Regions from separate parts of the Castellaniella sp. MT123 genome, predicted to be linked through region 1. Evidence: predicted binding sites of a transcription regulator. Region 1 holds the regulator's gene; the other holds the start of a gene.
What was found. Region 1 encodes FliA, which starts transcription of late flagellar genes. Its sites were predicted from a motif close to CTAAAGTTTNNNNNNNNNNNGCCGNTA; they were not measured.
Positions count from the first base shown of each region.

Region 2: the regulator FliA is predicted to act here: its motif matches at 11,666-11,692, upstream of ABCV34_RS04555 (FliC/FljB family flagellin).

Region 1 covers NZ_CP154879.1:1,211,975-1,227,809, reverse strand. Annotated here, with positions in the region: gene ABCV34_RS05630 (flagellar hook-length control protein FliK) at 1-1,135, opposite strand, end outside; gene ABCV34_RS05625 (flagellar protein FliT) at 1,139-1,483, opposite strand; gene fliS (flagellar export chaperone FliS) at 1,492-1,923, opposite strand; gene fliD (flagellar filament capping protein FliD) at 1,933-3,324, opposite strand; gene ABCV34_RS05610 (flagellar protein FlaG) at 3,428-3,835, opposite strand; gene ABCV34_RS05605 (RNA polymerase sigma factor FliA) at 4,105-4,857, shown strand; gene ABCV34_RS05600 (hemerythrin domain-containing protein) at 4,971-5,381, shown strand; gene alaS (alanine--tRNA ligase) at 5,539-8,166, shown strand; gene ABCV34_RS05590 (sulfurtransferase TusA family protein) at 8,166-8,411, shown strand; gene rpsP (30S ribosomal protein S16) at 8,602-8,862, shown strand; gene rimM (ribosome maturation factor RimM) at 8,870-9,514, shown strand; gene trmD (tRNA (guanosine(37)-N1)-methyltransferase TrmD) at 9,578-10,381, shown strand; gene ABCV34_RS05570 (PIG-L family deacetylase) at 10,443-11,537, opposite strand; gene ABCV34_RS05565 (methyl-accepting chemotaxis protein) at 11,549-13,588, opposite strand; gene ABCV34_RS05560 (MarR family transcriptional regulator) at 13,884-14,369, shown strand; gene ABCV34_RS05555 (MFS transporter) at 14,366-15,835, shown strand, end outside.
Region 2 covers NZ_CP154879.1:987,117-1,000,732, reverse strand. Annotated here, with positions in the region: gene ABCV34_RS04600 (DUF2971 domain-containing protein) at 883-1,758, shown strand; gene rfbF (glucose-1-phosphate cytidylyltransferase) at 2,299-3,072, shown strand; gene rfbG (CDP-glucose 4,6-dehydratase) at 3,033-4,163, shown strand; gene ABCV34_RS04585 (dTDP-4-dehydrorhamnose 3,5-epimerase family protein) at 4,160-4,726, shown strand; gene ABCV34_RS04580 (class I SAM-dependent methyltransferase) at 4,723-5,946, shown strand; gene ABCV34_RS04575 (acyltransferase) at 5,943-6,431, shown strand; gene ABCV34_RS04570 (NAD(P)-dependent oxidoreductase) at 6,428-7,243, shown strand; gene ABCV34_RS04565 (cephalosporin hydroxylase family protein) at 7,264-8,058, shown strand; gene ABCV34_RS04560 (hypothetical protein) at 8,129-11,581, shown strand; gene ABCV34_RS04555 (FliC/FljB family flagellin) at 11,774-12,958, shown strand; gene ABCV34_RS04550 (flagellin) at 13,130-13,616, shown strand, end outside.

The DNA.
Region 1 (15,835 bases):
GACTCAGTCGCGCCTGGACCTCTCCCAGGGTCGGCAGCCGCAGGGTCAGCCGGGTGGACCAGTGTTCGAGTGTGGTGTCCGGTGTGTGCTCGTCCCCGGGCAGGCGGCGCTGAACTTCCCAGCGCATGTCGGCGCCGGGCCAGGCTTCGCCCTGCCAGACGAAGCTCTGGTTGGCCAGGACCTCGAGTTGCTGGCGAACCAGGAACTGGGCCTGGGGATCGATGCCGGGGACTGTGGCGGATCCGGCTGGGGGTTGTCCCGCATGTGTCTGGCCGGTGGCGCCTTGCTGGGCGGGGGCTGGCGCCTGGGTGCCCGGGTCCTGGGTGGTGACCGCCGTGGCGGCCTGTGCCTGCTGGATGATCGCCGCCAGGGTGGCGGGTTGGCCGCCGTTGCCTGCTGGTTCGGGCATGCCTGGGGGTGCGGCCTGCGATGCGAGCCGCCCCTGAGGCTCCTGGTGCAGTTCCTGGACCTGAGTCCTGCCTGTCGCCAGTTGTGTCAGGTGCGATTCGTAGAATAACCCGCTGTGCTGGATCGACTGCGACAGGGCCTGGGCAAACTGGGCGGCGAGTGCGCCCGGCTGGTTCAGTGCCGGCGCCATCTGGGCCCAAATCCGCGTGGCGCCGGCGGCCTGCCCGGACAAGCCGGCTGGCGGTGGCGCGCCCGCACCGGAGCCCGCTGCGGCGCCCGGCTGGCTGGCGGTTCCTGATGGGCTGTCCGGGACGGATGGCGACAGCAGGGGTGAGTGGCTCTGGATCGTCTGGCTGGCCTGCGGGAATTCGTTGATGAGCGCCAGAATGATGCGGGCCGCATAGCCCAGGGTGGTGGGGGCGGATTGCGTCGTGCCTTTGAAGGTGCTCGAACGACCCAGCAGGTTGTCCAGCTGCATTTCCCGCACGGCTTTGCCGGCGGTGGCTCTGCGCTGCCCTTCGGCGTTGGCCTGATCGACGGATTCGCGGGGATGGCGCTGGGTGGGGTTTTGCAGCGCGTTGGGGCTTTCCGGGTTGCCGGGCTGTGGAACCGCCTGCGGGCCGGCGCCGGACACGAGATTGGCCTGCTGCCCCAGTGTGGTGCCGAGTGCGGCATCCAGCCGCTGAATCAGCAGTGTGCCGAGGTTGGACGGGGCACCGATACTCATGGGTTACAGGGGGCGTACCGTGCTGTAGTAGGCTTGCAGGACGGTGCGCTGGCGCTTGATCGTCCCCAGCAGATGGCCGAGGCGGTCCAGTTCTGGGGCAACCAGCCGGCGGATGTGCGCATCGTCGTCCAGGATGCGCGTTAGCAGTTCCCGGCGGGCGGCCTTTTCGTCGTTGTCCAGCGGGTCCAGCTGTTTCAGTCGTTCGACCGCTTCCTGGTATTGCACGCCCAGTTCCACCAGCAGGTCCCATTGCTGGGATTGCGCGACGGCCAGCATGCGGGTGGACAGATCCGCGATGGACTGGTAGTGCTGCAGCACCGTGGCGTGTGGCGTGGTCAATTGCGGCATGCTTGCACTCAGTGGCTGGGTCTGGATTCGCTGAACGTCGGGTCGACGGCGGTATACCAGGCATCCGCCAGGTCGGAGAGCTGTTTTTCGGCCGACGCCAGTTTGACTGTGTCAGTGTGTAGGTTGGCCAGCATCAGGTCGCGGATGATGATCTCGTAGGAGGCAATCAACAGGCGGGCGATGTCGCCACCGCGTTCGGTATCCACGCCCGCCTTCAGGCCGGAATCGACGATGTCGATGGCCTTGGAGATGGCCTTGCCGCGCTCCGCGATGTTGCCATTGCCCAGGTGGTGACGCGCCTGTGCCAGCGCGGTCAGGGCGCCGCGAAACAGCAGCGAGATCAGCCGTTCCGGCGAGGCGCTGAGCACTTCGGTTTCCAGGCCGATGGTGGTGTAGGATCCGGTGGCCCGGGCAGTGCGGGAGCGAGGCGCGTAGGTCATGATGATGCGTTATTTCTTCGTGCTGGTGCCATTCAGGGCGCCGAGTTGTTGCGTCAGGTAGCTGCCAAGCGAGTTCATCTGGCTGACCATCGCGTCGAGCTGGCTGAACTGTGTGCGGTAAGTCGCCATGCGTTGGTCGATGCGGTCCGAGGTCTCACTGTACTGCTTCTGGATGTCGGTGATCGTCTTGTTCAGGCCGTCGGTGGCCGCGGTCAGGATGCCGCCCGACTTGGTGAAGGTGTCGGCCGTGTCGCTGACCCGTTTGCCGATGCCAGTGGCGCTGGTGAACAGGGATTTCACGCCACTGTTGTTGCTGGCTAGTGCCTGGCTGAGTTTCGCGTCGTCGATCTGCAGCTGGCCGGTCTTCGGGTCGGTGGTGATACCGATCTGGCCCAGGTTCGTGCCCAGGCTGGCATCGAAGCCCCCAGAGACTGCATCGCGCATGCGGGTCTGCACCGATCGCGCCACGGAATCCCCGGTCAGCGCCGAGGAGGTCTGGCTACCGACGTCGTAGGCGGTCAGGGAGTTGATCGTGCCCAACAGACTGTTGTAGGAATTGACGAAATCCTGGATGGCCTTCTTGGCGACCGAGGTGTCTTGCGCGAGGCTGAGACTGGTGGCGGTCGTTGTGGTTTTGTTCAGGGTGAGCGTCACGCCATCGATGGCATTATTGATGGTGTTGGTCGAGCTGGTGATTGCAATGCCGTTGATCTGCGCCTTGGCGTCGGTGGCGGCCTGGACGCTGAAGCCCGCATTGCCGTTGTTGTTGGCGTTGGTGGTTGCGTCATAGCCCAGGAACTGGTCCAGGGTGGCATTGTTGGTCACGGAGACCGAGGTGACGGCGTTGGCCGTGCCGGTTTGCCGGCTGGTGAACAGCAGGCGGTAGGGCGTGCCGCTGCCGTCGTTGACCAGGGTGGCGTTGACGCCGATGTTCGGGTCGCCGTTGATCGCGCTGACCAGGCCATCGAGGGATGTGCTCTTGCCGGTGAGATCGATGGACTGGGTTTTGCCGTTGATGGTGAGATTCAGCGTGCCGTCCGTGCCGATATTGGTCGTGCGATCAGCGCGGCCGCCGAACACCATGGTCTGAGTCGAAGCCAGGGAGTCGACCTGGATTGAGTACTGACCCGGGATCGCCTGGCTGGTCGCGGTGGCGGAAATGGCATCGGATCCGGGAGTGGCGGCGATCGTGCCGAAGGTATCGGTTTTACCCACCGCGTCGGCGGTTTTCTGGAACGCGGAGATCGCGCCCTGCAGCTTGCCGTAGGCGGAAAGCTTGGACTGTGCAGCGATTTGTCGGTTCTGGATGACGGTCAGGACCTGGCTTTCGTTTTTCTGCAGATTGGTGAGCAGATCGTTCAGCGGGAGACCCGAGATTCCGAGGGAAGAGATGGTTGCCATGGTGCGTACTCCGTTTGATCCATTATGCCTGGAATTGCGGGTGGCAAAACCGGCGGGTGCGGTGCGATTCAGTGATAATTCAGGGGCTTGACGACGTGGCGGTTCACGCCTTCGTGTCGACCCCCGAGCCCTGCAACTGGACGATCATTTTGGCGATGCGCAGGACGGCCTCGGATGGGATGGTGCGCAGGACCTTGCCGGTGTCGTTGTCCACGATCGAGGCCACCAGGCGCTGGGCATCCTTATCCATCTCGAAACGCATGCCGGTGGACCAGGCCTTGAGGCTGTCGTTGACCGATTCCAGGGCCTTTTCCAACGAGGATTTCGGCAGTTCGGGGGAGGCCTTCCCGGTCAGGTGCCGCTGGTCGGCCTGGGGAAACGGGCTGGACTGCGCGTTTTCGGGGGGGGGGACCTGGGTGGCCGGCTCGGGCTTGGCGCCGGTGCGTTCGGACGCGGCGGGGGCTAGCCCCAGGCTGGCGGAGGTCAGTTGGTTTCCGATCGAGTGAATCATGCAAGTTCCTTTGCGGAAGTGGTCCACGTGTTCCGAAAGAATGACCGGCGCGTCGCCGCCCGATGCCATCCGGCTTGGTTTCTCAATCGAACATAACGGCGCGAAACTGTAAAAGTTTAGAGAAGGGTGGTCGGAAGTCCCGGTCCCGAGTGGGGGGGAAGGCCGCCTTTCCCTCAAAATCCCGGGTGAATGCAAGGCTGCTCAGGATGATGATTCAGGCCGGCTTGGTGCATACTGCCAGCTTTATTTTGTGTGTCATGGGTTGCGCGATGCCTCATTCCGAGGACCAGCTGATTGCTCAATATGCGCCGCTCGTGCGCCGGCAGGCGCTGGCGCTGATCGGCCGGTTGCCAGCCAGCGTCGAACTCGATGATCTGATGCAAGCCGGCATGATGGGGCTGCTCGATGCCGTGCGCCGCTATCAGCAGCAAGCCGATGCGCAGTTCGAGACCTATGCCATCACGCGGATTCGCGGCGCCATGCTCGACGAACTGCGAGGTCAGGACTGGCTGCCGCGCAGCGTGCGAACCAAGGCACGCGTGATCGAAAAGGCCGTGCAGGTTTTGCGCCACAGGCTGCTGCGGCAGCCCACCGAAACGGAAATCGCAGCGGAAATGGGGGTCGATCTGGCGGAATATCGGTCCCTGCTCGAAGATGCCCAGGGTGTGCAGGTTCTGATGGTCGAAGACCTGGCGCAGCATCGGGAAGGCCAGGATGGGACGGCTGTGCTGGATGCAGCGGCAGGCAGCCGCGCCGACAATCCGCTGGACTGGCTGATGCGCGACGGGTTGCGTAACGTGCTGATCGCGGCCATCCGCAACCTGCCGGAACGCGAACAGCTGCTGCTGTCTCTGCAGTTCGAGCAGGATCTGAACCAGAAGGAAATCGCGGCGGTCCTGGGGGTCACGGAGGGCCGTGTATCCCAGTTGCGTTCCCAGGCGGTGGCCCGGATCCGCGCCTGGCTGTCCAGCCATTCCTGGGCACCCGACGCGGGCGAAACCGACTACGACTATCTGTTGTAGGGCTCGGGCACGTCGCGAGACCTCAATCGCATCTTGTGCGTTGAATAAGGTTTATTTAAAATATATCTTATGCGGCCGAAACGGTCGTTTCATCTGGAAGAGGAAATCTCGTCATGAATATCGATCGCTTCAAGAACCACCATGTTGAAATCCTGAGCGGCATCGCGGCGCTGCGAAAATTGGCTCATCAGGGCGTTGCCGACCACGCAGTTGATATCGCCCACAATCTTAAAGCGCTGTCGCAGGTGGTGACCCAGCATCTAGCTGTCGAGGATCGGATCCTGTATCCCTCGCTGGAGCGCAGCGGCGACGAGCGCATGGCCGGCATGAGCCGGGCTTATCAGAACGACATGCATGGCATTGCCAGTGCGTTTATCAATTTTGCGCGCCGCTGGGGCAATGCCACGCTGCTGACGAAGGATCCCGATGGCTTTCGCACCGACGCCAACGTGGTGCTGAAAAACGTGCATGCCCGCATGATGCGCGAGAACCGCGAGTTCTATCCGGCCATCGAGGCGCTGTAGGCCGTTTTTGTCTTTCCCGTCATCCCCGGTGTGCATGCAGGCCGGGGTGAATGGGACCGCGCCCGTGGCCGCATCGCGCGGAAAGCCATGCATACGAAAAGCCATTCATTCTTCATCCTATAATGGAAGGCTAGTTTCCCCCATCGCGGCCAAACGAATGAAAACATCCGAAATCCGTCAGAAATTCCTGTCCTTCTTCGAGTCGAAGGGACACCAGATCGTCCCGTCCTCGCCGCTGGTGCCTGGCAATGACCCGACGCTGCTGTTCACCAATGCCGGCATGGTCCAGTTCAAGGATGTCTTCACCGGCAAGGACACCCGGCCGTACAAGCGGGCCACGACGGCGCAGCGCTGCGTGCGCGCCGGGGGCAAGCACAACGATCTCGAGAACGTCGGCTACACCGCGCGTCATCACACGTTCTTCGAGATGCTGGGCAATTTCAGTTTTGGCGACTACTTCAAACGCGATGCCATCCTGTATGCCTGGACCTTGCTGACCGAGGTCTACGGCCTGCCGAAGGACAAGCTTTGGGTCACCGTCTACCAGGAAGACGACGAGGCCTACGACATCTGGGCGCGGCAGGTGGGCGTGCCCACGGAACGGATCATCCGCATCGGCGACAACAAGGGTGCGCGCTACGCGTCGGACAATTTCTGGCAGATGGCCGATACAGGCCCCTGCGGTCCGTGCTCCGAAATTTTTTACGATCATGGCCCGGAGATCTGGGGTGGCCCCCCGGGATCGCCCGAAGAAGACGGCGATCGCTACATCGAGATCTGGAACCTGGTGTTCATGCAGTTCGAACGCGATGCCCAGGGGACGATGAATCCGTTGCCCAAGCCCTGCGTCGATACCGGTATGGGGCTGGAGCGCATCGCCGCCGTGTTGCAACACGTGCATTCGAATTACGACATCGACCTGTTCCAGCACCTGATCCGCGCCGCGGCCCGGGAAACCGGCACGGCAGACCTGACGGATAACTCGCTGAAGGTCATCGCCGACCACATCCGCGCGTGCAGTTTTCTGGTGGTCGATGGCGTCATCCCTGGCAACGAGGGGCGGGGTTACGTGCTGCGGCGCATCATCCGACGTGCCTTGCGCCATGGTCACAAGCTCGGGCAAAAGGGTGTGTTCTTCTATCGGCTGGTGGCCGACCTGGTCGCGCAGATGGGCGCAGCCTATCCCGAACTCGCCGCGCAGCAGGCGCGCGTCGAGCAGGTGCTGCGCCAGGAAGAAGAACGCTTCGGCGAAACGCTGGAAAACGGCATGCGGATCCTGGAAGCGGCCCTGGCCGATTTGCCGGTGGGTCAGCCGCTGGACGGCCAGACGCTTTTCACGCTGTATGACACCTACGGATTCCCGGTCGATCTGACCGCCGACATCTGCCGTGAACGCAAGATCCAGGTCGATCTGGATGGTTTCGAGACGGCGATGGCGCGTCAGCGCGAACAGGCCCGTGCGGCGGGCAAGTTCAAAGCCGCCGCCGACCTCGCCTACGATGGCGTGGCGACGCGTTTCGATGGTTATGAACACCTGGACGGCCAGGCGACCGTCACCGCGCTCTACGTCGACGGGGCCTCCGTGCCGTCGATCGCCCAGGGCCAGGATGCTGTCGTCGTGCTGGACGCGACGCCGTTCTATGCGGAATCCGGCGGTCAGGTGGGGGATGCCGGCCTGATCAGCGGCGCGTCCGCGCGCTTTCAGGTCGCCGATACCCAGAAGATCCAGAGCACGGTGTTCGGTCACCACGGCAGTCTGATCGAAGGCACCCTGTCGGTGGGCGATGTCGTACAGACACACGTCGATGTTCAGCGCCGGGCCGACACCATGCGCAATCACTCCGCGACGCATCTGATGCACAAAGCCCTGCGCCTGGTGCTGGGCGATCATGTGCAGCAGCGCGGTTCGCTGGTGGATCCGGACAAGACCCGTTTCGACTTCGCCCACGACGCGCCCCTGACGCCTGAACAGATCGCCCAGGTCGAATCCATCGTCAACGACGAGGTGCTGGGCAATCAGGCGGTGGTCACGCAGCATCTGAGCTATGACGAGGCCGTGGCGGGCGGCGCGATGGCGCTGTTCGGCGAGAAATACGGCGACGTCGTGCGCGTGCTGGACATTGGCTTTTCCCGCGAGCTGTGCGGCGGCACACACGTTGCCCGCACCGGTGATATCGGCCTCTTTAAGATCGTCGCCGAGGGCGGCGTGGCCGCCGGCATCCGCCGGATCGAGGCCATCACCGGTCGTAATGCGCTGGCCTGGGTCCAGCAGACCCAAGGGGTGCTGGATCAGGCCGCCAGTCTGCTCAAGACGCAGCCGGCCGGCGTACCCGAACGCATCGTCGCCCTGCAGCAGCAGACCCGCCAGATCGAACGGGAACGGGAACGGCTGCAGGATAAACTGGCCGCCGCCGCAGGCTCCGATCTGGCGGGGCAAGCCATCGACGTGGCAGGGGTCAAACTATTGGCCACCCGCCTGAACGGCGTTGATCCCAAGGCGTTGCGTGGCATGGTCGATCAGCTCAAGTCAAAACTGCCACGCGCCGTGATCCTGCTGTCCGCCGTGACGGATGACAAAATCAGCCTGGTGGCGGGGGTCAGTCCTGAACTCACGGCGCGCGTCAGGGCCGGCGATTTGATCGGCGCCGTGGCGACCCAGGTGGGCGGCAAGGGCGGCGGGCGTCCGGACATGGCCATGGGGGGCGGCTCCGATGTCGCATCGCTGGATGGCGCCTTGGCGGGTGTGCCGGCCTGGTTGGCGGCTCGCCTGGAGGAGGCCGCCTGATGGCCGATGTGTTGCCGCAAGCCGACCAGGAAATCGATGCACGGGGGTTGAATTGCCCTCTGCCGATCCTGCGCACTAAAAAAGCCCTGGCCCGCCTGGAAAGCGGGCAGGTGCTGGCGGTGCTGACGACCGACCCGCATGCGGTCCGGGATTTTCAGGCCTTCTGTCAGCAGACGGGCAATGCTCTGTTGGTGCAGGAGACCCGCGAAGAAGCCGTCACGGTCCATTACGTCAGGCGGCGTTAGATGGATTTCCCGACCGGCGTGGGTTTTTCCCGTCGGTATGGGTGTTTCCCCACCGATGGCGTTCCCGCTTGACGGCGGGATGTGTTGTTTTTCATGGTCTGGCCATTGGGCATCCAGAGAATCCATTGCGGAATCTGGGTGCCTGATGCTAGAATTTCGTGTTTTACACCGAATTATCAAAGGATTATCAATGGTTGTGATTCGTCTGGCCCGCGGCGGCTCGAAGAAGCGTCCCTTCTACAATGTCGTTGCTGCCGATTCGCGCAATCGTCGCGATGGCCGTTTCATCGAACGCGTGGGTTTCTACAACCCCGTGGCCGGTGAAGGTCAGGAAAATCTGCGCATTGCCCTGGATCGCGTCCAGCACTGGGTGTCCAACGGCGCCCAGCTGTCCGAAACCGTCGATCGTCTGGTGAAGGAATACTCCGCCAAGGTTGCGGCCGCGGCCTGATCCAGGCGTGGCTCGGCAATCTGTCACGGCGGACGACGTCCGCCCGGATGTTTCCGTTCCGGATGACCTGGTCGAAGTCGGCCGGGTGGTGACGGCGCATGGGGTGCGCGGCTGGCTGAAGGTCCAGCCGTATTCGCCTCAGGCCGAAGCCCTGCTGAATTCACCGGTCTGGTGGCTGAAGGCGCCTGATTCCGTTCTGGAATCAGGCGCATTTTCGCGTCCGCGCGGCATGCGGGTCCAGGGTTGTCGCCGTCACGGCGGGCAGTTCCTGGTTGCCCAGCTGGAAGGCGTCGTGGACCGCGATGTTGCCGAGGCCATGCACGGCCACACCGTCTGGGTGTCGCGCACGGCTTTCCCGGCCGCCGAGGACGGGGAATATTACTGGGTCGATCTGATTGGCTGTGATTTTTTTGGTCAGGGCGATTCCGGCGAATCCATGCCGCTGGGGCGCGTCGACCAAGTGCTGGACAACGGCGCCCACGCCGTCCTCCAGGTGACGCGGGGCGCGGTAGATGAGACTGGCGTCTTTCAGGCGCGAACCGATGCCCGGGGGCGGCCTGTCCACGAGCTGGTCCCGTTTGTGGCCGCCCATATCCAGCGGGTGGACTTGCTGGCCCGACGGATCGAAAGCGACTGGCCCGTCGATTTCTGATCGCCGTCCGGCCTTATCCGGCCGGCGTATCCGGCGTGGCGACGCTTTCGGAAAGGATCACGTATGCGTTTTGATCTGATCACGCTGTTTCCCGAGATGTTCGCGGCCATCCGCGATCAGGGGGTCAGCGGCAGGGCGCATCAACGCGGCTTGTGGTCGCTGCATACCTGGAATCCCCGGGATTTCACGACGGACGTGCATCGCACCGTGGACGACCGCCCCTTTGGCGGCGGACCAGGCATGGTCATGATGGCCGAACCGTTGTCGCTCGCGGTCGATGCGGTCCGCCTGGCCCGCCGGCAGGCGGGGGCGGATCGGGATGATTGCCTGGCCCCCGTGGTGCTGTTGTCCCCGGCGGGCCCGGTGCACCGGCAGGCCCAGGCGCGTGCCTGGGCGGGTGGCACCGGCGCCATTTTCGTGTGTGGGCGCTACGAAGGCATCGACCAGCGCTTTATCGATCGCCACGTCGATCTGGAAGTGTCCCTGGGTGACTTTGTACTGTCGGGCGGGGAACTGGGGGCCATGGTCCTGATCGACAGCGTGGTGCGTCTGCTGCCGGGGGCGCTGCACGATGCGCAGTCCGCGGAGCAGGATTCCTTCAATCCGGCGCTGAGCGGCCTGCTGGACAGCCCGCACTATACCCGCCCGGAAGTCTGGCGGGATTCGGCAGTGCCCGAGGTGCTGTTGTCCGGCCACCATGCCCGGATCTCCGCCTGGCGTCGACAGCAGTCCCTGCGGTTGACGGCGGCCCGCCGCCCGGACCTGATCGATCAGGCACGCCAGGCGGGGGAACTGGACGAGACGGATGAAACTGCTTTGTGCGAAGGCATGCGGGAAGCTCCCGCTCGGGGCCCGACGTCCGCCTGACCGGATCATCCGATGCCGGCCGGTCCGAGCCCCGGCGTAGGCTCGGGGCGTGCGCCGCGTCCTATTCGACGGCAAGATGCGGCGAAGCGGGATTCGCCGGGATGCCCGGGCTGTCCGGCGCGATTCGGTATTGCCGCCAGACCCAGACTGCTTCGGGGCCGTGTGGCCGTGAGCAGATGATATTGGCCGCGCAGTCGCGCGTGTCGTTGGCCACGTAGTGCAGGAAGATGGCGGTCTTTCGCGCCTTCTGGACATCCGTCAGGTTCGGGGGCCGTTCCTGGGACGGGTAGCCCAGATAAGCCTGGTGGGCGTAGGGCCCGGGCACAAGACGCATGGCATCCTGGACGAGCCGGGCACCGGCGATGTGATCCGGGTGATCGTGTCCGGGGCAGCGCCAGCAGAGTTTCGTGTAGGGGATCTCGATCGAGGCATCCATCAGCCGCACGAGCGTGGGGTTTTCCGTCTGGATGATGGCGGCCAGCAGCGTCACCAGGCTGTTGCGGGTATAGGTTTCCTGATAGGGCGCGTAGGCCTGGACGTCGGTTCCGGCGACGGATTCCAGCTGGCTCAGCGGGGTCAGGCTGCCCCAGCCATGGCCCAGCCACGGGTCGGGAATGCGCAGCATGATCAACTGCACCCCGGGAGCGGCGCGCAGGGTGTGGCGCACCAGCGTCCTGCCGCCGACCCGCCAGCCGTCCGTCACCCAGCGATTGGCGACCTCGGCCATTTCGGCATAGGCCGCCATGATCCCGCGTTCGCGCGCCTGCAGGTAGGGCTGGCCTTCGCCGCGATCGGCGGCCGTCAGATAGACCACGCGCACGCATTGTCTCTGGTGGATGGCGGTCTGCTGATCCGGGTTCATGAAGAGGAGGTCGTCATCCGGGTGCGCGACGAAACCCAGCACAGAGCCGCGGCGGCAATCGGCGGCTCGGGCCGCTGCAGGCTGCGGCGGGGCGGGCAGCAGGGCCGTCGATGCCGCCGGTAATGACGCGGAATCGAGGGATCGCTGTGACGCGGGTACGGCGCTGACGGCATTATCGACCGGGGCAGCGAAAGTCAGGGTCCAGATCAGGCAGAACAGGACTGCCAGGCAAAGGCGGGCGGCGTGATGGGTGGACGTGAGATTCATGAAGGCGGCACGAGTGAGTGCCGCCATTCTAATCCCGATCAGCCGCTGAAGCTCAGGCTTGGAGCGGGCTGGGCGTGGATCCGCCGATTGTCCGCTTCCTGGGGGTCGAGCCGGAAGGTGGCCACCAGGCGGGCCAGCGTGTCGGCCTGATCCTTCAGACTGGCGGCGGCCGCTACGGATTCCTCGACCAGACTGGCGTTCTGGCGTGTGACGTCGTCCATCTGGGTGACGGCGGCGTTGATTTCCTCGATGCCGGTGGTTTGTTCGCGGCTGGCGGCGCTGATCTCGCCCATGATGTCCGTGACGCGGTTCACGTCGTTGACGATCTCTTGCATCGTGGTGCCCGCCCGGGCGGCCTGTTCGTTGCCTCGGGCCGTTGCCGCGACGGAGGTGTCGATGAGCCCCTTGATTTCCTTGGCGGCGGCGGCCGACCGTTGCGCCAGTGCGCGGACTTCGGCGGCGACCACGGCGAAACCGCGCCCCTGTTCGCCGGCGCGGGCGGCCTCGACAGCGGCGTTCAAGGCCAGGATGTTGGTCTGGAAGGCGATGGAATCGATCACGTCGATGATGTGGGCCACTTGCCCGGATCGGGCATTGATCTCCTGCATCGTGTCGACGAGCTGGGTCACGATCGCGCCGCCGCTGGTGGCGGTGCGCGCGGCTGCGGCGGCCAGACTGTTGGCCTGCTGGGCATTGTCGGCATTCTGCCGCACTGTGGCGGTGATCTGTTCCGTCGTGGCGGCCGTTTCCGTCAGCGAACTGGCCTGCTGTTCGGTCCGGGCCGCCAGGTCCAGGTTGCCGGCGGAAATCTGGGCCGAGGCAGAGGCGATCGAGTTGGCTCCCCTGCGCACATTGCCGACGATGGTCGCCAGATGGTCGCGCATGTCGTGCATGGCATACAACAGGCTGGACCGGTCCTGCGCCCGTAGCTGGATCGGAACGGCCAGGTCTCCGTCGGAGATGCGGTCGAGGATGGAGGCGGCATACGCCGGCTCGCCGCCCAACTGGCGCAGCAGGGCGCGCGTGATGCGCAGGTTGACGTAGCCTGCGAGCAGGCTGAGCAGCACGATCAGGCTGCCCAGCAGATACCGTGTCGTGATCAAGTAGTCGGACCGTGTGGCAAGCACGCCGTCGAGCTGGGTCAGTGCCATATCGTCGAGCTGGAATTGTGCGTCGATGGCGGTCGTGAACCGCGAGAAATAATCCCCTGCGGGAAATTGCAGCGTCTGAGCCTTGATGATCCGCTCCTGAGCGAGCTGGATCGCCTGGTTGGCGCTGTCGAGTGCGGCCCGGCCCGCTGCGGACAGGGCGTCCTTGAGCTGCGGATCGAGCCGGGTGGCATTGTCCAGCGCCTCGGTCAGGCCGTCATAGTGCTCCTTCGCCCGGTCGATCAGGACCCGGATCTCGATGCGCTGTTCGGGCGTGGCATTGCCGCGCGCCAGCAGCCCGGCGCCCATGGCGCGTGTCTGGCCGAAGATCTCGGTCAGGCGTGGGGCCTGGTTCAGCGCCGCATCGATCAGGTAGTAGCTCTGGGCCTGTGGGTCGAAGCTCAGCCCGTAATCCTGCAGCAGCAGGGATTTAACGCGCAGCAAGTCCGCGTTCAGCCGGGTGTGCGTCGCGAAGCTGTCGGTCGCGGAAATGGATCCTTGGCTGACCTTGGCGCGGAGTGCATCCCAGTTTTCGCGGATTCGCTGCCAAAGGGCCGTCAGGGCCGGATCCTGGGTACCTTGTCGCAGGGACTCATCCAGGGCTGCGAACGCCTGATCCACCTCGGCCTGTTTGGCGCGGCGGTTCGCACCGGCCGATGCGTCGTTGTTAAGCACCAGCATGGACAGGCCGCGATGTTGCTGGGTCAGCTGCAGAACCGCCAGGGTCTGGCGCAATGGCACAAGTCCCCGGGATTCCAGTTGGGTGGCCTGGATGACCTTGCCGGACCCGGTCAGAAACAGGATGGTTGGCGCAGCAACCAGGACCACGCCGAAAACGGCCAGAAGGGCGAATTTCTGCCACAGGCGCAGCTGGTTCAGCCAGGTGTCGAAGCGGTTGGTCTTTTGTGCGATGGTGGGTTTCGTTGACATCGTCTGCCTGATTGATAGGGGCCTGTCGTACGTAAAGTGGAAGCCCACTCTGGTGGGGCCTGCGAAAAGGCCATCGTACGGTGCTCGGGGTTTTCCCCATTTGCCTTATATCAAGCGCAGTGAGGGATTCACGACCCGATTGGCTCATGGTTCCGGTTCCCGAATACCGGGCCGTGGCTCGGGGTTCATCCGGCAAGTCCGTCCTTTGGATTGATTAAATTAATTTCGTTTGATATTATATCATTCGATATTTGTTTTTTGGGGTGGAGGGGCGGACCCGGCCATCTCGCTCATCATGTCCTTCGTCGCACGGATCGACCGTTTTTGTACGCAGCATCCCGAGGCCCCCCGGGACGCCATCCTGGCATCCCGACTGTTGTTTCATACGGCCCGTGCGGTGCGCCAGGCCATTGCGTCCGCGCTGCGGCCGTTCGATCTCAGCATGGATCAGTATCTTGTCCTGTGCCTGCTCGGCACCGATGACGATGAGCCCAGCTCGCCGTCGCTGCTGGGCGATACGCTGGACATCACCCGCACCCAGATGACCCGACTGCTGGATCCGCTCGAGGCCCGCGGGCTGCTGACCCGCCGCACGCGCGGGACCGACCGGCGCAGCGTCGAATTGCGCGTCAGCCCCGAGGGCCAGCAGGTCGTGCGGGATGCCGCCGGCGCGGTGCATGCGGTCTACCAGCGGGTGTGGGGGACTCTGCCCGCCGATGTCGGGCAGACGGTCGTTGATGGCTTGCGGCAGGTGCATGACGCAGCGGTGTCCGGTTCGTGACTTCCCCGCCGTCCGTTTCCGTTCGGCGCGGGCTGCGCCTGGGCGTTAATCGCATCCTGGGACACAGGCAGCGCCGCACCCTGGGCATGCTGCTGCTTTCCCTGATCGTGTCCATTGAATTCTTCGAGAACATCGTGTTCGTGTTCTCGGCGCAGCACATCATGGGTGGCATCGAGGCCGATCCCCGGGGATTCGCCATCGTCCAGGGGGCGTATGCGGTCGGCAGCATGCTCATGATCGTCAAGCAGCAGTGGCTGGCGCGCGCCCTGGGCTATCGCCGCTATCTGCTGCTGGCGCTAGGGCTGTTTCTGTGCGGGGCGCTGCTGGGGGCGGGCAGCACCGGGCTGAGTTCGATGACGGTGGCCCGTTTCGTGCAGGGGTTCGGGGGCGGGGCGCTCTTTACCAGCGCTCGGGTGCTGATCAACGTCATGCATGCTCCGGTCCATCGGCCTCGGGCGGCCAGACTGTTCATGATCGGCATCTTCCTTGCCTCGGCGGTGGCCCCTGCGGTTGCCGGCGAACTGATCGACCGCGGCAGCTGGCGGGATGTGTTCTATGTCGTGGTGCCCTTTGTGTTGCTGGCCCTGGTGGGTGTCTGGCTCTGGTTGCCGGATGTGGACCCCGATGCGTCCGTGGAAAGGCCGCTCTTGCAGCCGCTGGTGGTGTTCGGACTGGGGGTGGCGGCCTTGCAGTTGGCCTGCAGTGAAGCGCGGTACGACGTGTTCTCCCAGCCTCTGCGGCCGCTGCTGCTGGCCGGTGGCGGCATGGCTTTGCTGGCAGTGTTCCTGCGGCATCAGTGGCGCCACGAGCGCCCGGTCATTCAGTTGCATGCGCTGCGCAATCCGGTGTATCGCATCGGGCTGATCCTGTATTTCGTGTACTACCTGATCAGCTATCTCAGCGGGTACCTGTTCCCCGTCTTCGCCGAACAGGCCCTGCGGATGCCGGTGGCGGCGGTCGGCTGGCTCAACGCCATGGCGGGGCTCGTCAGTCTGTGCGGCATCCTGGTGTATCTGCGGCTGGGTGCCCGCCTGGCGCGCAAGAAGCCGCTGATCGTGACTGGACTGATCCTGATGGCGGGGGCGGCGCTGTGGTTCGCGGCATTGCCCGACGGGGTTGCCCGAGCCCAACTACTGCCGGGCATCATCCTCAAGGGCCTGTTTGGCGTGTTGGTGGTGATTCCGGTTGCCGGGGCCACGTTTCGCAGCCTGAGCGCCGAGCAGTTCTCGCACGGTTATCAGACCAAAAATCTGATGCGCCAGATGGCCAGTTCGCTGGCGGCTTCTCTTGGGGCGGTCATTCTGACCAACCGGCAGGCGGCCCTGCATGAAGAACTGGTAGGGCAGCTGGCGCACGCCCAGACGCAGTCCTGGTTTTCCCAGACGCAGCTTGCCTTGCAGGGGCATGGGCTGGACCCCGCGCTGGCCGGGCAATGGGCGGCGTCCTGGCTGGATGGCCAGATCTCG
Region 2 (13,616 bases), 230 kb from region 1:
TACTGATATAGAGCCTAAAGCTAACGGATTGATTGACGTTAACACGTTTTTACCATTTTCGGTTTCGCTGTGAATTCATCCTCCCCAACACCAAGCAGCTCGGCTGTTCCGTCCAATGATCTTTCTCCAGCGGGACAAACGTGCTCGATCGTTGCCGGCTTTGCAGTAGCTGTTCTTATCGTAATAGGCACCTTTTGGTTCGCTATTGATGCCATGAATGGAATCGCCATAAACACCGCTATTGCAGGCTTTGCGGGAGGCTGCATCTCCATCGCATCTCGCCTACTTGATCACGGCGCATTTACGATGGGTCCACACGCTCGACGCAAGGCAGATCGGTGGGATCTTTCCTATATGGCGATCAGAGTATCAGTCGGCGGCTCCCTTGGAGTCGCAGCTGCGTACACTACAATGGCTATTCAGGCTGGGCTCGGTTCTACGGCGCATGCGCCTATGCTACCTGTAGTCGCCGCATTTGCAGCCGGATATGCCTTCAAAGCCCAGCCGATTAACTTGAAGTAGGATCAGGCCGCCGTCAATAGGTAGTGTGGGATGTGTGGCTCAGCGATTTCGAACTGGGTGCCGAGTTGGCGCGGAAATATAGGTAATTGCAAGGTTTCCCTAGCATCTATTGTGACCGAGGTAGAAGGGTACCTGCATCACAGGGTGGCCGATGGTTTTTCGGTGATCTCTTGAAAAATAATTTTCGCGATTCTTAGCACTGAACTTACTACCCCCATGAAATCAAATAATAGAAGGCCTCCGCCAGCAACGTTGTATAGATACCGACCACTGGGCGATGGCGAATTGGTGAAGCGAGAGCTTGACGCGATCTGTGGCAGCTATCTTTATGCTCCTAGCTTTGAACAGATGAATGATCCCATGGAAGCGCTGTTCGAATTCCCCGGCTTGGAAGATCCTATGGGAGTGATTCTCCCTAATCAGATCCTTGCGCAATTGACTTCAGTTCTCGAAGAAACTGCCAAGACAGCACGTAGCTCTGGCTTAATCTCAATGTCAGAAACCTACTTGGACTACCCACTGTGGGCATACTATGGTAGTAATTTTGGAGGTATGTGCCTTGAGTTTGATACACGGGATTTAATAGTCTCTGATCTTCCCAGGGACTCTTTGATGCCGATGCAGGTGATATACAGTTCCAATGCCCCTGCCTCTATAACCTGCGAAAGGCTATCTTCCTCTGATCCGATGGAAATAGTCTTCAGTCGATTAAGTCAGAAGCGAACAGAATGGCAGCATGAGAAAGAGTGGAGATATCTTGTTGGAAGGATGGGACGTAAGCTGTACATTGATACTGCGTTGAAACGCATCTATCTGGGGCCGCGCATTAAACCGGAAGTAAAGTCGGCAATCGTTGATGCGATGAGGAGGCGTCCTGTGGAAATCCTAGAAGGATCAGTGCGTGGATATGAACTTGAGTTCATCCGTATCAAGGAGGGCACACCCTGGCACGAATGCGAACGGACTGGTGCAGGAATCTTTGATCCAGGAAAAATATTTTCCTTCAACAAGGATCTGTGCACTATTTTTGGCAAAAATTACAAAGTCCTTGAGCAAAGATGCAATGAAATCAGTATCCATCCAAACGTTGAGAGCATCGACGGCGCTTACCTGATGAATAGCCGGACTGGTGTCTGCGTGACAGCAACTTATCGGTTGAGAGATAATCGTGGTGACATCTCTCATAATCATTTTTTCGACAACGACATGAACCCAATCACCTATTCACTGACGTAATCGGAAAGAATTGTGTGCGGCGCGACAATCAAAGTGAGACTCAGCGTCAATCAAGATGAGACAGCGCGTCGGGCGCATGCCGAAGTGAGGGCGTAGCCCGTGCGTAGGCACGCACCCGACGCGCTGCCAGATGTTCTGGGGGCTGTGATCGCGGCCGGTCCGTTACGGTAGTGGTTTTCAAATCTAGAGAATCGCCGTTGTGCCGGGCCGCCATGTAACCGATCACCAAACGAGGCTTTTCATGAGGCTCAGACAGAACCATCCCATTGAGACAGCTGCTGCAAAAGCGGGCATCAGCCGGGCGACAGGCTACCGGCTCATCAATACTCCACACTTGCCATCACAAGAGCGCACACCACGGGGCTGTCGTCGACGGTTACAGTCAGGTCGCTTGGGGCACCCCATCCAGGCCATTGTTCAAAGAATTGGGCCAGCCCGGCGTTTCCTATACTTCAATAAAGCTGTGAGTCAATGCTTGTGATCGTCGCACCAATTCAGGTTCGTCGGTTGGCAGTACTTCATTTCTTAAAGAGCCTTGTCGTGAAAGCAGTCATCCTGGCGGGGGGCCTGGGCACCCGCATTTCCGAGGAAACCCACCTGAAGCCCAAGCCGATGGTGGAGATCGGGGGCAAGCCCATCCTGTGGCACATCCTGAAAATGTATTCGCATCATGGGATCCGAGATTTCGTGATCTGCTGCGGCTACAAGGGCTATGTGATCAAGGAGTACTTCGCCAACTACTTCCTGCACATGTCAGATGTTACGTTCGACATGACGAGCAATCGCATGGAAGTCCACCACCAGCATGCCGAGCCCTGGCGGGTGACGCTGGTGGACACGGGTGAGAGCACCCTCACAGGAGGGCGTCTGCGGCGGGTGCGCGATTATATAAAGGACGAGGATGCCTTCTGTTTTACCTACGGTGATGGGGTGAGCGATGTGGACATTGGTGCCTCGATCCAGTTCCACGAACAGCATGGGCGTTTGGCGACGGTGACGGCGGTGCAGCCGCCAGGGCGCTATGGAGCGCTCAATCGCGACGGCGAACGGGTGGCAGGCTTTACCGAGAAGCCCCGAGGTGATGGCGGATTGATCAATGGTGGATTTTTCGTGCTCTCGCCCAAGTGCCTAGATCGCATCGAAGGCGACCAGGCCAGTTGGGAAGGTGAGCCGCTCGCCTCGCTCGCGCGTGACGGCCAGTTGATGGCGTTTGAACACAGTGGTTTCTGGCAACCCATGGATACGTTGCGGGAAAAGAATCTGCTGGAGGATCTATGGGTGTCGGGTCAGGCGCCGTGGAAGACCTGGGCGTGATGCAGGTTGGCAAGCCAGCCTTGGTTGATCCGGATCCTGCCTTCTGGCGGGGCCGACGGGTGCTGCTGACCGGCCATACGGGCTTCAAGGGCAGTTGGCTGGCATTGTGGCTGCATCGGCTAGGCGCCCAGGTCACGGGAATAGCATTGCCACCATCCAAGGAACGAAACCTCTATTCCCTAGCTCGGGTAGACGATGGCTGCGAAAGCCACTTCATTGACATTCGTGATGCGCACGCCGTGGCGGGTCAGATTCGTCAAGCCAAGCCAGAGATCGTTTTTCATCTGGCTGCCCAGGCGCTGGTGCGCGCCGGCTATGAGGATCCGCTGGCGACCTACGCCACCAACGTCATGGGCACGGCCCACGTGCTTGATGCGCTGCGCGGCCTGGAGAGCGTGCGCGCCGCCGTGATGGTGACGACCGACAAAGTCTACCGTAATCTGGAGCAGGCCTATCCCTACCGCGAGGACGATGCGCTGGGCGGACACGACCCCTACAGCGCCAGCAAGGCGGCCAGCGAACTGGTGATCGCCAGCTACCGTGACGCCTGGCTGGCCGCCCAGGGCGTGGCGGTGGCTTCGGCGCGGGCGGGCAATGTGATCGGCGGCGGGGACTGGGCGGCCGACCGCCTGATTCCCGACGCGGCACGTTGCTGGCAGGCTGGCCGGGTCGTGCAGATTCGCAGCCCGCGCGCGACCCGGCCCTGGCAGCATGTGCTCGAACCCATTGGCGCCTACCTGCGCCTGGCCGAGGCCCTGCAGGCGCAGCCGGCGCTGGCGGGCGCCTATAACTTCGGCCCGCACACACACGAGGCCGCCACCGTGCGTCAGGTGATCGAGCGGGCGCGCCATGCCTATGGCAGCGGGGACATCCAGTGGGGCGACGGCACGGAAGGGCCGCATGAAGCCGGCTGGCTGGCCCTGGAGATCGCCCGGGCGCGCACCGTGCTGGGTGTACAGCCGCGCTGGGGGTTGCAAGAATCGATCGTGCGGACGATGAATTGGTACCGCCTTCAGAATGAAGGTGCGGATGCCCGCGCCTTGTGCGAGGCGGACATCCAGGCGTTCGAGCAAGCGGGCGCAGCGCCATGAGCCGCTTTACCGTCGCCGAGACCGGTATCGAGGGCCTGCGCGTCGTACAGCGCCAGCGCATGGGCGACGAGAGGGGATTCCTGTCGAGGCTATTCTGCGCTGAAGAGCTGGCGCCCGCTGGCTGGCATAAATCTATCGCCCAAATCAACCACACCTTAACCCAGTCGCAAGGAACAGTGCGGGGCCTGCATTTTCAACGCCCGCCGCATGCCGAGATGAAACTCGTCACCTGTCTGCGCGGGGCGATCTGGGACGTGGGGCTGGATCTGCGGGCCGGGTCGCCCACGTTCCTGCAATGGCGAGCCGTAGAATTATCGGCCGAGAATGGCTGCGCCTTCCTGATTCCGGAGGGCTTCGCGCACGGCTTCCAGGCGCTCACTGACGATTGCGAATTGCTATATCTGCACACAGCGCCCTATGCTGCCCAGGCCGAGGCGGGGCTGTTGGCCACCGACCCGTCGCTGGCGATCGAATGGCCTTTGCCGATCACCCTGCAGTCCGGGCGCGACCAGACACACCCCCGGCTGACATCGGAATTTACCGGACTGGATTTGAACTTATGAATTGCCGCCATTGCGGCGCGATGCTGCGCCATACGTTCCTGGATTTGGGCTTTGCACCGCCCTCCAACGCCTATCTGAAGGCCGAGGACCTAAATCGGCCTGAGACCTATTTTCCGCTGAAGGTCCGCGTTTGCGACCAGTGCTGGCTGGTGCAGACCGAGGACTACGCGCGCGCCGATGAATTGTTCAGCCCCGACTATGCCTATTTTTCCAGCACATCGAGCGGGTGGCTGGCTCATGCGCAGCGCTACGCACAGACAATCACCGAGCGCCTAGGATTGGGAAACGAGAGTTTCGTGATCGAAGTGGCCTCTAACGATGGCTACCTACTGACAAACTTCGTTGCCGCTGGCATCCCGTGCCTGGGCATTGAGCCCACGACCGGCACGGCGGCCGCAGCCGAGGCGATCGGTGTGCCGGTGCTGCGCGAGTTCTTTAGCGAAGCGCTGGGCAAGAGGCTGGCGCACGAAGGGCGCCCGGCCGATCTGATTGCCGGCAACAATGTCTATGCGCATGTGCCCGACATCAATGACTTCACACGCGGCCTGGCGGCCGCCTTGAAGCCCGAGGGCACGATCACGCTGGAGTTCCCGCACCTGCTGCGCCTGATCCAGAACAACCAGTTCGACACGGTCTATCACGAGCACTTCTCCTACCTGTCCGTTCACGCTGTGCAGCGTATCTTCGAGGCGGCGGACCTGCGGATCTACGACGTCGAGGAGCTGCCCACGCACGGCGGCAGCGTACGGATCTACGGCTGCCATGCTGCAGCGATGATCGAGCAGAGGCCCGGTGTCGAGCGTGTACTGCGCCTGGAAGTCGAGAGTGGCTTGCTGGATCTGGCCACTTATCAGGCTTTTCAGGCACGCGCCGATCGGGTCAAGGATGATCTGCTGGGCTTCCTTCTGGAGCAAAAGCGCCTGGGCAAGACCGTGGCGGCCTATGGCGCCGCAGCCAAGGGCAATACGTTGCTGAACTATGCGGGCGTGAAACCCGACTTGCTGCCCTTCGTGTGCGATGCGGCCCCGGCCAAGCAGGGCAGGTATCTGCCGGGTAGCCACATTCCGATCCTCGCGCCACAGGCGCTGGTCGAGCGCAGGCCCGATTACGTACTGATCCTGCCGTGGAACATCGCAGCCGAAGTTAGAGAGCAGAATCGGTACCTGGCCGAACAAGGAGCGCGATTCGTGACGGCGGTGCCGCGGCTGGAGGTCGCATGATCGATGTGGATCCGTCTGCAGTCGTGTCTCCCTTAGCCGACATCGAGGATTCCGTCAGGGGCTCACGGATCGTCATCGGAGCCCGCTCGGTGGTCGATTCCTTTGTTAAGGTCAAGCCCGCAGGGGGCACGGGCGACATGGTCGTCGGCGCCGATGTGGTGATCAACTCGGGATGCGTGTTCTACACCGGCAACGGGATCGTGATCGGGGATAGCGTTGCAATCGCGGCCAATTGCACTTTCGCGCCGGTGAACCACGAGTACCGGTCGCGTGAGCGGCTGATTCGCAGCCAGGGATTCCGGCCCGGCAAGGGCGGTATCATGATTGAAGACGATGTCTGGATCGGGGCCAATTGCGTGCTGCTCGATGGTGCGCGCGTGCGCCGGGGCGCGGTGATCGCCGCGGGCAGCGTCGTGCGCGGTGACCTGCAGGCTTATGGCGTGTATGGCGGCAACCCCTTGCGGCAGTTGGGAAGCCGCTCATGACTCGCTGCACGGTGTTCGGTGCGAGCGGGTTCATCGGCCAAGCGCTGACGCGGGCCTTGATTGATGCCGGCCACGAGGTTCATGCCCCCGGCAGGGGCGAGCACCTGGATCTGGCCATAGACCTGGGGCACGTATTCTATTGTATTGGGATGACAGCCGATTTTCGCAGCCGCCCCTTCGATACCGTGCGGGCGCACGTGTCACTGCTCTTGGACTTGCTAGAGCGCCATCGCTTCCAGTCCTTTCTCTATCTTTCATCGACGCGCGTGTACGCGGGCGCTGATCGTGCGCATGAGGACGTGCCGCTGACCGTCAACCCCCATGATCCTTCCGATCTTTACAACCTATCGAAGCTGGCAGGGGAGGCGATCTGCTTGCATTCAGGCAAGCCGCGCTGCCGCATCGCGCGCCTTTCGAACGTCGTGGGGTTCGATCCGCATTCCCGTAACTTTCATGCGGAACTGATCCGGGAGGCGCTCTCGGGGCGCATTCTGCTGCAAAGCGCGCCGAGTTCCGAGAAGGACTACATCCTGTTGCGCGACGCCGTCGGGCTGATCATGCGGATTGGCCTGCACGGGGAAGCTCCTGTCTACAACGTCGCTAGCGGCGTCAATCTGACGCATGAGCGCTGGTGCGCCGCGCTGGCGCGCGCAACCGATTGTACGGTTGGACACGCGCCAGATGCGCCCGAATACCGGTTTCCACCGATCGACATCACCCGGGTCCGCGGGGAGTTCGGTTTTGAGCCTGTGCCGGTGCTCGAAGCAGTGCCCAGTCTGGTGGAAGAATTCCGGAAGTTTCCCGATCAATAAATCATTCATTGGCTCATCACATGACAAACCAAGACCCCGTTGCCGCGTTCCATCAGGAGCGGGCAGAGCGTATCGCCCAGTACGGGCGCGACGAGAATTTCAAGCGCCTATCCCAGGATTGGCTGCGCGAGTCCATGGCGCGCAAGTACGTCTACAACTTCGATTGGATGGGACGGCCCATCATCCAGTACCCCCAGGACATGGTGGCGATGCAGGAACTGATCTGGGCGGTCAGGCCGGACCTGATCATCGAGACGGGTATCGCCCACGGCGGGTCGCTGGCGCTGAGCGCCTCGATGCTGGCGCTGCTGGACATGTGCGATGCGATCGAGGCGGGCGTGTCGTTCGATCCGCGGATCTCGAACAGAAAGGTGCTGGGCATCGATATTGACATCCGAGAACACAACCGGATTGCAATGGAACGGCATCCGATGGCCTCTCGCATCCAGATGATCGAGGGCTCCAGCGTCGCCGGCGAGACCGTCGAGCGCGTGCGCAACTTGGCGGTGGGCTATTCGAAGGTGATGGTGTGCCTGGACAGCAATCACACGCACGATCACGTGCTGGCCGAACTGAACGCGTATGCGCCGTTGGTGAGCGCAGGCAGCTATTGCGTGGTGTTCGATACCTTCGTGGAGGACATGCCGCCGGGCTTTTTTGAGGATCGTCCGTGGGATCCGGGGAATAGCCCCAAGACTGCCGTACAAAAATACCTTGAGACGCACGAGGATTTTATGCTTGATCTTGATGTGCAGGACAGGATCCAGGTGACGGTGGCACCAGGCGGGTTTTTGAGAAAGCTAGAAGCCGCGTGAATCAGTCGTCTGGGTGGGAGTGCTCAAGTCATAAATGACCAAAACCGTATAATTTTTTCCTATGCCTATCATGTTAGATGCCTTGTTTAATGGAAATTTTTTTAGCGCCTCTATTGAACAGCCCATACTCAGTCAATTAAGGGCCACAGCGCACCTTTACGGTGTGGATGCCGTCGAATTGAATAAGGCACGAATTCTGAGTTTGGGAATTAGCCATAATCCTCTATTGGCAACCTGTGCGCTGTCATATCCTGATTCACAGATCATAGACTTGGCTATTGGTCAGCCATACCTTGATGTTTCTCAACTAAGTTCCTTAAGAAATTATAATGCCGTATCTGTGAGTTGGGATCAGATTACCCCTGAATTGGGAAGTTTCGATTTCATTATCTGCCCCGATTTGCTTGCCTATCTGCCCACCGAGGTCGCACAGGATCTTCTGAATCGTTGCAAGGCGCTTCTGGAACCTGGCGGCCTCGCTTGTGTCGGTTATCCGACATTCCCGGGGGCAAAGAGTCTCGAAATCGTAAGGGACGCCTTGCTATTGCATTTGCGGGATCACCTGGGTAGTCATGAGGATGATCAGAAAGCACAGGCGCTGACGGCGTTGAGTCTCTTCGATAATTTTGATTCAAGCGCAGATAGTCTAGGATTAAGTTTGCAGGTTGCCGCGGAATACTTTCGCCGGAAAATCGAACGAGGCTATCTGCCCATCATCATGGGCAGTCCTGATGCTCTAGGACGATATCATGTGGAGTTTGCCCAAGCTGCCAATCAGGCTGGACTGGCTTGCATCGGGGATGGCCACCCACACCTGGGCATGGCAAAAAATTGGGGCATATCGATAAATACGTCAAATAGCCTGCTGACACTAGGTCAGTCCGACATCATTCGTCAGCAGTATCTGGACTTTTCAACCGCGAGGCTATGGCGGCACACGCTGCTGACCCATGTAGAGCGTGAAATAAATCCCTGTGCTTCTCCCGAAATCAGTAAATTAGCAGATCTTCGTTGGGCTGGATGCTGGGAACCCATGGATTGGGCGCCTGTCTACGAAGGTCAGATTTATCAGAATAATCAAGGAAGACAGCAGAAGATCAAAAATGAGGATTCTGCTCATATTCTCGATATGCTGGCTGCTAGTTGGCCATCCAGTCTAAGCGTCAAAGATCTGCAGACGTTGTGTCAGCTTTCATCCGATGCAGTCTTATCGATCATATCCGAGCAATTCGATGCCGGTGCATTGAACTATTGCATGGATGGCGATGCGGACCCGTCAAGCAATCCCGAAGGGGTTTTCCCGCTACCTGAGTTAATATCAGAGCTGCACGCTTCGCGCGGATCAGAAGGTGACGATCAAGTCAAGCAGTTTCACGCGGATATACTGGACTCGTGGGGCAATCCTGTTCATCTTTCGCTGGCGTTTTTAGAGATTTTGCTCCTTAATAGAGTAAATTTTGATCAATCTCACGAGGATGTAGATGATATTGCAAGAATAGATAAGGAAAATGACTTTTCCGATCTGATCGTTTCCGATTCAAGCATCGCTTATGAATTACTTCGAAAACTGAATAAACTGGCTTTGTTATCGCGTCGCACAGACTGCTGGCTTATCTTGCTGGATAGAATCCTGTCGGATAAGGACGGCGCTGATGGGTGCTGGGTGATGTACCTGTTGCATATGTACATACACGGCAGCTTGCGCGGGCAACTGAACCATGAAAGGAAGATTAAAGTCTCTTCGGGACAATACAAGCAACTGGCGGACTTGGAAAGCATGTTTGTGGCAGCCGATCATGCAAAGGCTGAATTGCTCGCAAAGCAACTGTGCAAAAAGCTCCCCGAGCTTGCCAGACCCCTATCCATTCTTATCCGATGTCTTGCTTATCAGGGAAAATATGATGAAGCATTGTCCATTGCATTTCGTTCAAGGGATAGGGTTTCATCCGATCCTGATCTTTATCCGTCCATCGTTCTTGTTATTGCGGTTAAAGGAAATGCAATAGAGGCTTTGCGTATTTCCAGACCGATTTTGTATAAAGAGCGGTCTCCGGACTATTTATATAATGCACTGGGGGTCGCGTGTCGCCATGCGTTGATGATAGAAGCTGCGGAAAGATATTTCAAGGATGGATTGGAAAAAGACAGTGAATCTGTTTCTTTGATTGTCAATTTGGCGTCTCTGTATTCTCAGCTTGGCAAAGCAAAGGAGGGCATTGCCATATGCCAAGGTATCATAGGAAATAAAAGGCTGGCCAGAGAAGCCAAAATATTGGCTTATAATAATTTGCTCTTCATGGTTAATTATGCTCATGACATGAGTGCGGATCAAATTTTCAAGATTTATCAAAATTTTGAAAATGAATTCTTCCGTAAAATATATGCCTATCAAAGACCGCATGGCAACAAACAAGATACCGGTCGTAAGATAAGGATTGGATATGTGTCTCCAGACTTCAAGGATCATGCGGTCGCGAAATTCATCAATCCGCTTTATAAATATCATGATAGAGATCGCTTTGTCATATATTCATATTCCAACGTGAGTATTGAGGATGGCCATACGGGAATTTTCAGGTCGTTATCTGATCACTGGAGGAACATATATAATCTAAAGGATAATCAGGTTGCCGATATGGTCAGAAATGACGAAATAGATATACTCGTTGACCTGGCAGGACACACGGCGGGAAATAGACTGGGCGTGTTTGCACTGAAGCCTGCCCCTGTTTCCGTGTCGTGGCTGGGGTTTGGTTATACGACTGGCCTGTCTGCCATTGATTATTATTTGGCCAATGAAGTGCTGTGCCCGCAAGGTTTCGAGGCCCTGTTTGCGGAAAAGGTTTGGAAACTTAAGGGAACGTGGGCAACATACAGGCCTGGAATTCCCAATGAATTTCTTCAGGATCAGCGGGAAGATCAGATTGCGCAGGTGTCAAATAAGATCATTACCTTTATCAGCCTTTCCAGAGTGATTAGAATGAACGATAGGGTCATTCGTTGCTGGGCAAGCATATTGAGTCAGGTGCCCGGGTCCAGGCTGGTGCTCAACAGCATGGACTTTGGGAGCGCAGGGGTTTGCGATGACATACGGTTAAGGTTTCTAGGGTTCGGAATTTCTTCGGATCGGATTTATATGGGATTTGCCACGCCGCCCTGGCCGTCACTTGCAAAGGCCGACATCGGCCTAGATTGTTTTCCCCATAATTCAGGAACGACCCTGTTCGACATGCTGTATATGGGTGTGCCTTTTATCACGCTGGCTGACAGGCCCAGTGTTGGCCGCATCGGGGCATCGGTCCTGACCAGTGTCGGTCATCCGGAATGGGTGGCCGACACCGAGGAAAAATACATAGAGAAGGCGGTGTCTCTTGCGGATAAGATAATGGCGGATAAATTCTTCAACAAGGCCGGGTTGATCGATGAAGTGAACTCCAGTGACCTGGCGGATACCCAGGGGTTTGTTGGTCGTGTCGAGGGCGCTTACACGCAGATGTTTGCCGGTTGGGCAGGGCGCGGCTGACGGCGCCCGCCGCGCCTGCCAGTTGACGGTGGCTGCGGCTTGCCCAGCCGGTCATTAGGTTCAGGATGATTTTTTTGTAGATCCCTAAAGTTGAGAGCCCTCTTGCCGTTAACCAGGTGGAACAGGAGGTCACTCGGTTTGTCATCCTGGGCAACAAGGGCGGATCTTCGCCGAACCACTTAGGAGTCTTTCATGGCTGTTATCAACACCAACTACCTTGCTCTGGTCTCCCAGAACAACCTGGCCAAGTCCCAGTCCGCACTGGGTTCCGCCATCCAGCGCCTGTCCTCCGGTCTGCGCATTAACAGCGCCAAGGACGACGCCGCCGGCCAGGCCATCGCCAACCGCTTCACCGCAAACATCAACGGCCTGACGCAAGCCGGCCGCAATGCCAACGATGGCATCTCCATCGCCCAGACAACAGAAGGTGCGTTGAACGAAATCAATAACAACCTGCAGCGGATTCGTCAGCTTTCCGTGCAGGCTGCCAACGGGACCAACTCCGCCAGCGACCTGAAGTCCATCCAGGATGAAATCAATCAGCGGTTGGATGAAGTCAATCGTGTGTCGGGGCAGACGCAATTCAACAGCGTCAAGGTGCTGGCCAGCGACCAAAAGCTGACCGTCCAGGTTGGTGCCAATGACAATGAAACCATCAACATCAATCTGAAGAAGATTGACAGCAAGGCACTCGGCCTGTCGACGTTCAATGTCACCGGCCCCGCCGGCACGACTGCCAATGCCGCCGCTGCCGATTTCCAGAAGGCCTACGGTGCTACCACCAGTGTCACCGGTTCTGCGGTTTCCGAAGCAACTGCGAACACTTTGGCCGGGCGTCTGGGTGTTGCCAACGGCAGCGTCACTGTCGGTGGGAATGCACTCGTTGACTCGAATGGCAACTGGTTCGCCAAAGTGACTATTCAACCATCAAGCGCCCAAGAGTCGACCAACCTGGCCAACAATGGTCTGACTGTCGCCAGCGGAACTTCTGCGGATTTCTACGTCGCGCTCAACCCGCAAGACGCCGTCACCAGCACCGCAACCGCCACCTTCTCGCTGAAGACGGATACCATGGCGTTGTCGGACCTGCGCAGTGGCCGCACCGGCAATATGCTGGCTACGGTCGATAGCGCAATCGCTAGCGTTGATTCCCTGCGCAGCCAGCTGGGTGCCGTACAGAACCGGTTCGAATCCGCCATTTCGAACCTGAACAATACCGTCACCAACCTGTCGGCGGCCCGTTCGCGTATCGAAGACGCCGACTACGCGACCGAAGTCTCCAACATGACGCGCGGCCAGATCCTGCAACAAGCCGGTACCGCCGTGCTGGCGCAGGCCAACCAGGCCCCGCAGACCATGCTGACGCTGCTGCGTTAATCGGCACATCGTCAACAGCCTTTCCGCCATTGTTGATGGTATAGAGGCTGCACAGCAGGAAAGCCCCACTCCGGCAACGGAAGTGGGGCTTTTTTTCCCTTAATTTTTGCTGACAGCGGCCGTTAAACAGGCTGACTGCTCATGGATAACAAACCATAACCCTGTGTATCGATGCTGACTGTTCGCTCCAACTTGCCCGGCTTGACGGCCCAGCACCACCTGGAAAACTCGGGTTCCGCCTTGCAGGCCGCGATTCAGCGGCTTTCCTCCGGCCTGCGCATCAACAGCGCCAAGGACGATGCCGCCGGCCAGGCCATTGCCAACCGCATGACATCCCAGATTCAGGGGCTAACGCAGGCCTCTCGCAATGTGAATGACGGCATTTCCTTGTCCCAAACGGCGCAGGGGGCCTTGGGAGAGATCAATGCCAGGCTGCAGCGGATTCGGGAACTGTCGGTTCAGGGACTGAGCGGGCAGTATGCGGGTGACGCGGGGGATGCGATTCAGGCGGAGATCAACATGAATCTCAAAGAGATCGAGCGCTTGAATCAATCGGCCTCGTTCAATGGGATTTCCTTGCTGGATGGCACCGCCGGGCAGCGCGCCCTACAGGTAGGGGCTGACGACGGCGATCAGCTTGCCCTCGACATGCGTCCAC